2 regions of the Variovorax sp. J31P207 genome follow, and region 1 is predicted to be linked to the other one. Evidence: riboswitches for the same ligand, from Rfam matches in the RefSeq annotation. Region 1 holds a riboswitch; the other holds the start of a gene.
What was found. Region 1 has a riboswitch for glycine ahead of QTI68_RS13230 (D-amino acid dehydrogenase). Riboswitches for the same ligand answer to the same signal wherever they lie in the genome.
Positions count from the first base shown of each region.

Region 2: linked by a shared signal. The riboswitch ahead of gcvT (glycine cleavage system aminomethyltransferase GcvT) and the one ahead of QTI68_RS13230 (D-amino acid dehydrogenase) in region 1 are both predicted to bind glycine.

Region 1 is NZ_JASZYN010000003.1:414,365-419,204, reverse strand. Features, by position in the region: gene QTI68_RS13235 (FAD-dependent oxidoreductase) at 1-787, shown strand, start outside; glycine riboswitch at 791-876, shown strand; glycine riboswitch at 892-1,001, shown strand; gene QTI68_RS13230 (D-amino acid dehydrogenase) at 1,090-2,406, shown strand; gene QTI68_RS13225 (FIST signal transduction protein) at 2,367-3,635, opposite strand; gene QTI68_RS13220 (PhaM family polyhydroxyalkanoate granule multifunctional regulatory protein) at 3,646-4,344, opposite strand; gene QTI68_RS13215 (VOC family protein) at 4,480-4,840, shown strand, end outside.
Region 2 is NZ_JASZYN010000006.1:363,166-368,159, reverse strand. Features, by position in the region: gene gcvT (glycine cleavage system aminomethyltransferase GcvT) at 1-1,026, opposite strand, end outside; glycine riboswitch at 1,076-1,191, opposite strand; glycine riboswitch at 1,202-1,304, opposite strand; gene QTI68_RS22350 (hypothetical protein) at 1,335-1,835, opposite strand; gene QTI68_RS22345 (TRAP transporter large permease) at 1,911-3,203, opposite strand; gene QTI68_RS22340 (TRAP transporter small permease) at 3,200-3,712, opposite strand; gene QTI68_RS22335 (TRAP transporter substrate-binding protein) at 3,806-4,774, opposite strand; gene QTI68_RS22330 (glycine betaine ABC transporter substrate-binding protein) at 4,845-4,994, opposite strand, start outside.

The DNA of each region.
Region 1 (4,840 bases):
CGAGGAGCGGCTGTTGTCGGTCGACGAGGCCATTGGCCTGGAACCGGCGCTGGCGGCCATGCGCAGCAAGCTGGTCGGGGCCACCTACGCGCAAGAGGATCCGGCGCGCGACCCGGCCCAGTTCGCCGCCGGCCTGGTCTTCCTGTGCCGCGCCGCCGGGGTGCGCTTCATGACCCGCCACACGGTGGTCGCGCTCAAGGAGCAGGACGGTCGCATCGACCATGTCGAGTTGCTCGATGGCGCCGGCCGGACCACCACCTTGCGCGGCCAGGCCTATGTGCTGGCGCTGGGTGCCGCGAGCGTGCCGCACGCGGAAGACCTCGGCATCGACATGCCGCTGCGTTTCGTGCGCGAATACATCGTCACGATGCCGATCCTGGATCCCGCCATGGCGCCGCGCATCGCGTTGCGCGACCGCCAGGGCAAGCTGCGCATCGTGCGGATCGAAACCCCGGCCGGCGACCAGCTGCGGGTCCATGCGATCGTGATGGCCGGACTCGACGAGGAGGCCGAACCCGACTCCGACCGCTTCCAGGCGATCGTGCGCCGCACCGAGATGCTGCTGCCCGGCGTGGCCGACGCGAGCCGGGCCAGCTTCGACACGGCGATGCACGCGGTCAGCATCAACCGGCTGCCGATGATCGGCAAGACCCGGCTGCCCAACCTGTTCCTGAACACCGCGCCCGGCACCCGCACCTGGGTCCACGCCTGCGGCGCCGGCAAGTCGATCGCGCGCATCGTCAGCGGCCTGCGGCCCGAACTCGACTTCGCGTTCCGGCGCCCTTAGAATCCGCCCACTGCAGGAGAGCGGGCCCACGGGCCCCACCGAAGGCGCAAACTCCCATAAACGCTCAGGTCGGCCCACGTGATGGGCCTGTACTGCACCAACTGTCAAAGCCGTCTGGAGAGCCATCACGCCCATCGCGTGATGCACCGAAGGAGCAAACCCGCTGCGGGCGCAGCGGGTGAATCTCTCAGGTACCGAGGACAGGGGGAGCGGCAACTCGGACTTCCGGTCCGGTTGCCTTCGTTCCCGTCGGCAATCCGAACCGTCGCGTCCGAGCGCTGCAACCTTCAAGGGTTCTCGATATGCGCGTGATCGTTCTTGGCGCCGGCCTGCTCGGCGTGACCTCGGCCTACTACCTCCAGCAACTCGGCCACGAAGTGACCGTCATCGACCGCCAGGCCACGCCGGCGGCGGAAACCAGCTTCGCCAACGGCGGCCAGATCTCGGTCAGCCATGCCGAGCCCTGGGCCAATCCGGGGGCGCCGCTCAAGGTGCTGCAATGGCTCGGCAAGGAAGACGCCCCCCTGATGTTCCGCATCCGCGCCGACATGCGGCAGTGGCTCTGGGGCCTGCAGTTCCTGCGCGAATGCACGCCGGCACGCACCCGCCACAACATCGAGCAGATCGTGCGCCTGGGCACCTACAGCCGCGACACGCTGCAGCAGCTGCGGCGCGACACCGGCCTGGCCTACGACCAGCGGACCCAGGGCATCCTGCACTTCTACACGACGCAAAAGGAGTTCGACGCCGCGCTGGCGCCAGCCGAGCAGATGCGCGCGCTCGGCTGCGACCGGCGCGTGATTTCGGCCGACGAGGCGGTGAAGCTCGAGCCCGCGCTCGCCCACATCCGCCCGCAGCTGGCCGGTGCGACCTACACGGCGGAAGACGAATCGGGCGATGCCAACCGCTTCGCGCGCGAGCTGGTCAAGCTGGCCGAGACGGCCGGCGTGCGCTTTCTCATGAGCCACACGGTGACCGCGCTGCGCGAGGCCGGCGGCAGCATCGACCATGTCGAGGCGACCGACAGCGAAGGCCGCTTCCAGCGCATCCGCGGCGATGCCTTCGTGCTGGCGATGGGCTCGCTGAGCCCGCTCTATGCAGCGCCGCTGGGCATCCGGCTGCCGATCTATCCGGCCAAGGGCTATTCGGTCACGATGCCGGTCAAGGATGCGTCCAGGGCGCACCAGGTCTCGCTGACCGACGACGAGTTCAAGCTGGTGTTCTCGCGCTACACCTCGGCCGGTGGCGACCGGCTGCGGATCGCCGGCACCGCCGAGCTCAACGGCTACGACCGCGACCTGAACCGGGTGCGCTGCGAGGCTATCGTGCGGCGCGTCGAGGAACTGTTCCCCGGCGCCGGCGAGGCATCCGAAGCCCAGTTCTGGACCGGACTGCGCCCGGCGACGCCGAGCAACGTGCCGCTGATCGGCGGCACCCGGCTGCCGAACCTGTTCCTGAACACCGGCCACGGCACGCTGGGCTGGACCCACGCCTGCGGCTCGGGCAAGTCGATCGCGCGGATCGTGAGCGGGCTGAAGCCGGAAGTCGACTTCGCGTTCACCGGGCTGCGCGCAGCGGCTCAGTCCCCGGCGGTGAAGACGGTCAGCACGCCGGTGTAGCCGTAGAGGTGATTGCGGGCGATCTCGCCGGCGGCGAAGAAGCCGACCAGCGGGACATCGCCGAGGGCATGGCGCACGATCTGCAGCTCGGCACCGGGGGCGCCGAAATGCGGCCCGCCGCGGCCCGAACAGCTGACGTAGATGGCGCCCGCGATGCGGCGCGCCGGATGCGGCGCGGCCTCGGCCTCGCCGGCCGCGACTTCGCGCGCGGTGGCGAGCGTCTGCTCCTGCGGCTCCAGCTCCTCGCGGATCTCCGCGCAGACGCGCATCAGGTCGGCCCGCGCGGCCTGCGCGTTGCGGCGGCAGAAGCTCAGACGCATCCCGGTCTCGGCGTTGTCGGCGATCGCCACGCCGCGACGCGTCGGGTCGAGGCCGATGATGTGGCGTACCCGGACGTCGGCGCCGAGATCGCCGGTGCGCCGGACGCCGTCGCTTCCGGCCTCGACCAGTCCGACCAGGGTGGCGCGGACCGCGTCGATCGCCTGCTCGGGGGCATCGAGCGAGACCCGCAGGTCGGCCAGCAGGACGTCGAGCGCGGGCTCGCCATCGAGCGCCAGCAGCAGGTTGCCGTCGGCCTCGGTGATCTCGCGTTCGCGCGAGACCGGCTGGCAGCCCTGGGTCACGCGCGAGACCAGCCGCACGCCCTCGCCGAACACCACGCCCGACAGGCCGCCCGAGAACACGCCGCCGACCGCACCATGTCCGCGGATGTTGCCATTGCCGCCGATCGCGAATTGCAGCGAGCCGACCCGCCCGGAGGACAGGCCTCCGAACAAATAACCGGTGTCGGTGCGGTCCGCCATCTCGGCGATCAGTTCGCCGAGTTCGGGCGTCCGCGGGTCGGCATGGACCAGCGCCGTGTGGGCCGCGAAACCGCTCATTTCGGAGCTGGCCAGCGGCGCCACGCCGGAAAACACCCGGTACTGGTCGCTCGGCAGCTCGCACAGCATCACGCTGAGCGCCGGCTCGTCGAAGTACTCGGCGTTGTTGGCGGCCACGCCGACACCCACGGTGCCGGTCCAGTCGGTGATCTCGGGCAGTTCGGCCCCCAGGTGGTCGAGGATCTCCTGGGCATCTTCCCCGTAGTGGTCGGTGATGTAGAGCAGGCCCAGCGACGGCGCGCGGGCGTAGTCCGGCAGCGCCATCTGCGCCCGCAGCTGCGCCAGCACCAGGCCGGCCGCCATGCGCCATTGCGGATGGGTGGCGTGCCCGCTCGGAAACAGCTTCATGTCTGGCCTTTCAGCCCGCGCGCTTGCGCGCCGGCGCAGGCCGCTTGGCGGACGCGCTGGCGCCGCGGCGCGTGGCCGGTGCCTTCTTGGCGGCGGCGGCCGGCCTCTCGGCGGCCCGGGCCGGTGCGGACGCTGCGCCCGGGCCCGCGTGATCGCCCAGCGGCTGCGGCATCACCGGCATCTTCAGCTGGGAGGCCTCTTGCAATGCCGAACTGGCGATCTGCTGGAACTGCTGGGTCAACGCACCCCACCACTGGACCGGATCGACGACGCCAGCCGAGTCCTGGGCGGCGGCGGCCTTGGCGCGCTTCGGCGCCGGTGGCTCTTCGACCTCCGGCTGCGCTTCGGGTTCGGGTTCGGGCGCGGCGGACGGGGCCGGCGCGGCCGGCCGGGTGAAGGCGTTGGCGAGGTCTTCCATGCGGACGTTCATGCCGCGCAAGGTCGAGAGCGTCATCTTCTGCACCTCGAGCGCCTGGATGGTCGCCTTCAGCGCGTGGCCGTTCTGCTCGAGCCAGTACTGCACCGTCTTGAGCTCCTGGATGCGCTTGTCGACCTCTTCGATGCTCAGCGTCGGCGCCACCCAGCTCGACAGGCTCGGCAGGCCGGGCACGGCGCCGGGCGAGGCGCTGGCGCCGCCCGTCAGATTCTTGAGGAAGTCGAAGCCCGGAACGAACTGACTGAAGGCGAAGGGCTTGCTGGCGTCGCTCATGGCGTGCTCCGGGTCTGTGTTTCTTGTCTTGGCAGCTTACTCCAAGCGTCAGGGCTTTTGGGCGCCCGACGGCATCCGGCACTCGCCATGAGGGCCCGGCTTGTGGACAATGCCCAAACAGACACAGAAAGACACATGTCCATCTTCCATCTCGCCTTCCATGTCCGCGATCTCGACCAGGCGCGCCGCTTCTACGGCGGCGTGCTGGGCTGCGCAGAAGGCCGCAGCACCGACACCTGGGTCGACTTCGATTTCTTCGGCCACCAGATCTCGCTGCATCTTGGCGAGCCCTTCGCCACCGCGCGCACCGGCCGCGTGGGCGAGGTGATGGTGCCGATGCCGCATTTCGGCATCGTGCTCGAGCTGCCGGCCTGGCAGGAACTGGCGAAGCGGCTCGAGGCGTCGGGCATGGACTTCGTGCTCAAGCCGCAGGTGCGCTTCGAGGGCCTGCCGGGCGAGCAATGGACCATGTTCTTCTGCGACCCCTTCGGCAATC
Region 2 (4,994 bases), on a different contig from region 1:
CCGGTCGACGCTGGGGCCGAGCAGGCCGCTGGTGACCTGGCCGATGGGCAGGCCCTCGAAGGATTCGAGCACGCAGCCCTCGCGCACCGGCACGCGCTCCAGCGCGACCAGGCCGACGCGCTGGCGCTTCAGCGTCTCGTGGTCGAGGTGGCCGGCGGTGCCGCTCGCGGCCGTGAGTTGGGCCAGCACCCTGGCCGCGCCCGGAAAACCGCCTTCGCGTGCGCCGCCGCTGCGCCGGACCTTCTGGATCGCCCAGCTCAGCGCCGCTTCGACCGGCGTCGTGCTTTCGTCGATGTCGTTGCCGTAGAGGCAGAGGCCGGCCTCGAGCCGCAGCGAATTGCGGGCCCCCAGGCCGATCGGCTGGACCTCGGGCTGGGCCAGCAGCAGCCGGGCCAGTGCCTCGGCGTCCTTGGCCGCGACCGAAATCTCGAAACCATCTTCGCCGGTGTAGCCGCTGCGCGTGGCGAAGGCCTCGATGCCGCCGATGCGGACCGGGCCGCCGGTCATGAAGACGAAGCGCTCGATGCCCGGCGACAGCCGCGCCAGCACGGCCGCGGCCTGCGGACCCTGGAGCGCGAGCAGCGCGTGGTCGGGCATCGGCTGCACCTGGCAGCGCTGCCCGATCCGGGCCTGGATATGGGCGATGTCGGCCGCCTTGCAGGCGCCGTTGACGATCACGAACAGCGAGTCGTTGCCTTCGTTGAAGAACATCAGGTCGTCGAGGATGCCGCCCTGGTCGTTCAGCAGCAGGCCGTAGCGCTGCTTGCCTGGCGCCAGGCCGATCACGTCGACCGGCATCAGGCTCTCGAAGGCGGCCGCCGCATCAGGCCCCACCAGGCGCAGCTGGCCCATGTGGGAAATATCGAACAGGCCGGCGGCCGCGCGGGTGTGCTTGTGCTCGGCCATCACGCCGGCGGGGTATTGCACCGGCATGGTGTAGCCCGCGAAGGGCACCATGCGGGCGCCGAGCTCCAGGTGCAGGGCGTGGAGCGGAGTCTTCAGCAGTACGTCGGATGCGGCGGCCAAGGGCGGTTCTCCAAAGGGGCAGTGCTTGTTCCATGACGAGAAGCCATGGGCCACCCCTGCTGTCCGCTTTACCTGAGAGATTCGCCCCACGATCGGGGTTTGCTCCTTCGGTGGGCGGCACGGCACGCCTGGCGCGCCGAACCACCTCTCTCCAGCAAGGAAACGCCCGTAACCGGGCGTCTTGTCAGTCCTTTTGCCTGAGCGTTCGGGCCCTTGTTTCGGGGGACCTGCGCCTTCGGCGGCCCCACCGCGGCGGGACGCTCTCCTGACCGCAGAAGTGTAAGGGAATCGGGAGCCGGCCGGCGACTTCAGTGCACCGGCGATGCCGGAAGCAATTTCTCGATGCGCTCGCGGATCGCCTCGGCGCGCGCGGCGCCCGCCGCCTGCTCGATCTCGCCGAGCATCGCGCGGGCGGTGACCAGCATCGAATCGCGGTCGCGCGCCTCGCGCAGCGCTTCGCGGAAGCGCTCGGCCAGCACCGGGTCGCGGCGCACGAACATGCGCTCGCAGAGGTCGAACAGGAACATGCGGGTGGTGGCCAGCGAGGGCTTGCCGTCGAAGATGTCGGCCGCGACCGGTGCCGCTTCGATCACTTGGACCGTTTCGGCCGGGCGGCCCTGCAGGTAGCCCTCCTGCACCAGGTGGTGTGCCACCCGGCCGGCTTCCTCGCGGCCGCCGAACAGGGTGCCGAAATCAGTCAGCGAGCGCTGGCCGTCGGCCATCAGCAGCAGGGCGCGCTCGCGCTGGCCCAGCGTGCGGCGGCCGGGCTGGAGTTCGTGGCGCGCCTTGTCGGTCTTGGTGAGGAACATGGGATGCTGCAGCGTCTTGAGGCGAGCGCTGCAGCATCGGGTATCAGCGTGACATCTTCGTGAAATCTTCCCCGGCTACTTGAAGCCCCACAGATGCGGCAGCCAGGTGCTGAGCGCGGGCACGAAGGTCAGCACCAGCAGCACCGCGCCGTGCGCCCAGAGAAAGGGCACCAGCTCGCGCACCAGCTGCGACATCGGCACCCGCGAGACGTTGCAGGTGACGAACAGCAGCCCGCCCACCGGCGGCGTGATCATGCCGAGCGTCAGGTTGTAGATCACGATCATCGCGAAGTGGATCGGATCGATGCCGAGCTTGACCGCCACCGGTGCCAGGATCGGCGCCAGCACCATCACGCCCGGCAGCGGCTCGATGAAGATGCCGAACAGGAGCAGGAAGATGTTCACGATGATCAGGAACATCCAGGGCGACAGGTTCATCGCGGCCAGCCATTCGGCGAGCTGTTGCGGCACGTTCTCGATCGTCAGGATCCAGGCGAAGGAAGCCGACAGGCCGATGATGATCAGCACCGACGCCGAGAGCAGCGCGGAACGCGAGAGGATGTCGGGCAGGGCCTTCCATTCGAGCGTGCGATAGACGAACTTGCCGCACACCAGCGCATAGAAGACCGCCACCACCGAGGCCTCGGTGGGCGTGAACCAGCCGGCGCGCATGCCGCCGAGGATCACCACCGGCAGCAAGATTGCGGGGATCGCCTTCCAGGTCGTCAGCAGCACCTCGCGCCAGGGCGGCATGCCGCCGTCGCCCTTGTAGTTGCGCTTCTTCGAGACGTGGAAGTTCACCACGCACATCGCCACCGCGATCAGGATGCCCGGGATCAGTCCTGCCACGAACAGGCTGCCGACCGAGACGTTGTCGTCCTGCAGCGCGTAGATGATCATGATGATCGAGGGCGGGATGATCGGGCCGACGATCGCCGTCGACGCGGTCAGCGCCGCGGCATACGAGCGGTCGTAGCCGGCCTTGTCCATCATCTTGATCAGCATCGAGCCCGGCCCCGCGGCATCGGCCAGTGCCGAGCCCGAGATGCCCGAGAAGAAGGTCAGCGACACCACGTTGGTGTAGCCCAGGCCGCCGCGCCGATGGCCGACGAACTGGCCCGCGAAGCGCAGCAGCACCTCGGTCAGCGAGCCGCCGCTCATGAGTTCGGCGGCCAGGATGAAGAACGGCACCGCCATCAGCGGAAAGCTGTCGATGCCGGTGAAGGTCTCCTTCAGCAGCACCATCAGCGGAAAGGATTCGGCCAGGATCAGCGTGGCGGCGGTGGCCAGGCCGAGCGCAAAGGCGACCGGCACGCCGATCGCGAGGAAGACGCAGACCGAGAGGATCAGGACCAGGCTGGCGTTCATAGCGAGGCGCTCGCGGCCGCATCGAAATGCGCATCGGAGGCGAATTCACGGCGCAGCACGTAGCCGCGCACGATCAGCAGCCAGTGGACGATCAGCAGCAGGCCACCGAAGAACATCGCGCTGTAGATGTAGGCAAAGGGGATCTGCGTCACGGCCGTGAGCTGGAACATGGTGCGTTCCATGTAGAGCCAGCCGTACCAGACCATGAAGCCGAAGAAGGCGAACAGCAGCGCCGCGACCAGGGCACGCATCGCGATCGCGGCCTTGGCCGGCAGCGCATCCTGCAGGTTCTCGACCGCGATGTGGCCGCCGTAGCGCAGCACCGGGCCGGCGCCCAGGAAGGTGAGCCAGATCATCATGTGGCGCGAGACTTCCTCGGCCCATTCGAGCGAGTTGCTGGTGAGGTAGCGCATCGCGACGTTGATGAAGATGATCACCGACATCGATGCGAGGAGCAGGATCAGCGCCCAGCGGTTGGCGGCCAGGAAGTAGTGTTCGAAGGTTTTCACTGCGGCTTCTTGTTGTTGTGGGAGCGGGCAAGGAAACCGCCCGGTGCCATCGCTGGCTCACCGGGCGGCGCTGCCTGGGCGCGCGGCGCGCGCCTACTGGACGTCGGTGATCTTCTTGATGTTGTCGGCGCCGAATTCCTTGGCATAGCCGACGTAGGCCGGCTTGAGCGCCTCGCGGAAGGCGGCGCCGTCGACCTTGCGCACCACCTTCATGCCGTCCTTCTCGAGTTGCGCGATGCCGTTGTCCTCGTCTTCGTTGACCTTCTTGCGCTGGGCAGCGCCGGCCTTCCGGGCGGCGTCGAGGAAGACCTTCTTGTCGGCGTCGGAGAGCTTGTTCCAGACCCTGGGCGAAAGCAGCAGCAGGGCCGGGCTGTAGACATGCCCGGTCAGCGAGAGGTGGTTCTGCACCTGCGCGAACTTGGCCGACAGGATCACGGGGATCGGGTTCTCCTGGCCATCGACCGTGCCTTGTTGCAGGGCACCGAACAGCTCGGGGAAGGCCATCGGCGTCGGCAGGATGCCGAAGGTGCGGTAGCCGTCCATGTGCACCTTGTTTTCCATGGTGCGCATCTTCAGGCCGGCGGCATCGGCCGGCTTGACGATGTCGCGCTTGCTGTTCGTCATGTGGCGAAAGCCGTTCTCGGTCCAGCCCAGCGCGATGATGCCCTTGCTCGGGAACTTGGCGAGGATGTCCTGGCCGATCGGGCCGTCCATCACCTTGCGCGCGTGGTCGTAGTCGCGGAACAGGAAGGGGATGTCGACGATCTTGACCTCGGGCACGAAGTTGCCGACCGGACCGGTCGAGGTGTTGACCAGGTCCTGGGTCCCCAACTGGACCGCCTCGATCTGTTCGCGCTCGCCGCCGAGCGCCGAGTTCGGGAACTGCTGGCACTTGTAGCGGCCTTGCGTACCCTTCTCGACTTCGTCGCAGAACACCGTCGAGCCGACGCCGTAGTGCGACTCCTTGGTGGTCGCGTAGCCGATCTTCAGCGTGGTGGTCTGGGCGAAGGCGCTGGCGCCGAGGGCGAGCGAGAGGCAGGCGGCGAGGGTGCCGAGTTTCATGTTGTCTCCGGTGTTGGAAGGATGCCCGCGCGACTATGCCTGAAGCGCGCGCGCGGCCCCGTCGGGACTTTCACGGACCCGGGTCTGTGCCAGGGCCGCGATAGGGGCGCCGCAACAGGTACTCGAGCGACTCGAAAAGCGCTTCGCTCAGCAGCGCCAGCGCCGCGGCCGGCACGGCGCCGGCGATCAGCAGTTCGCGGTCGTTGAGCGCCAGACCGGT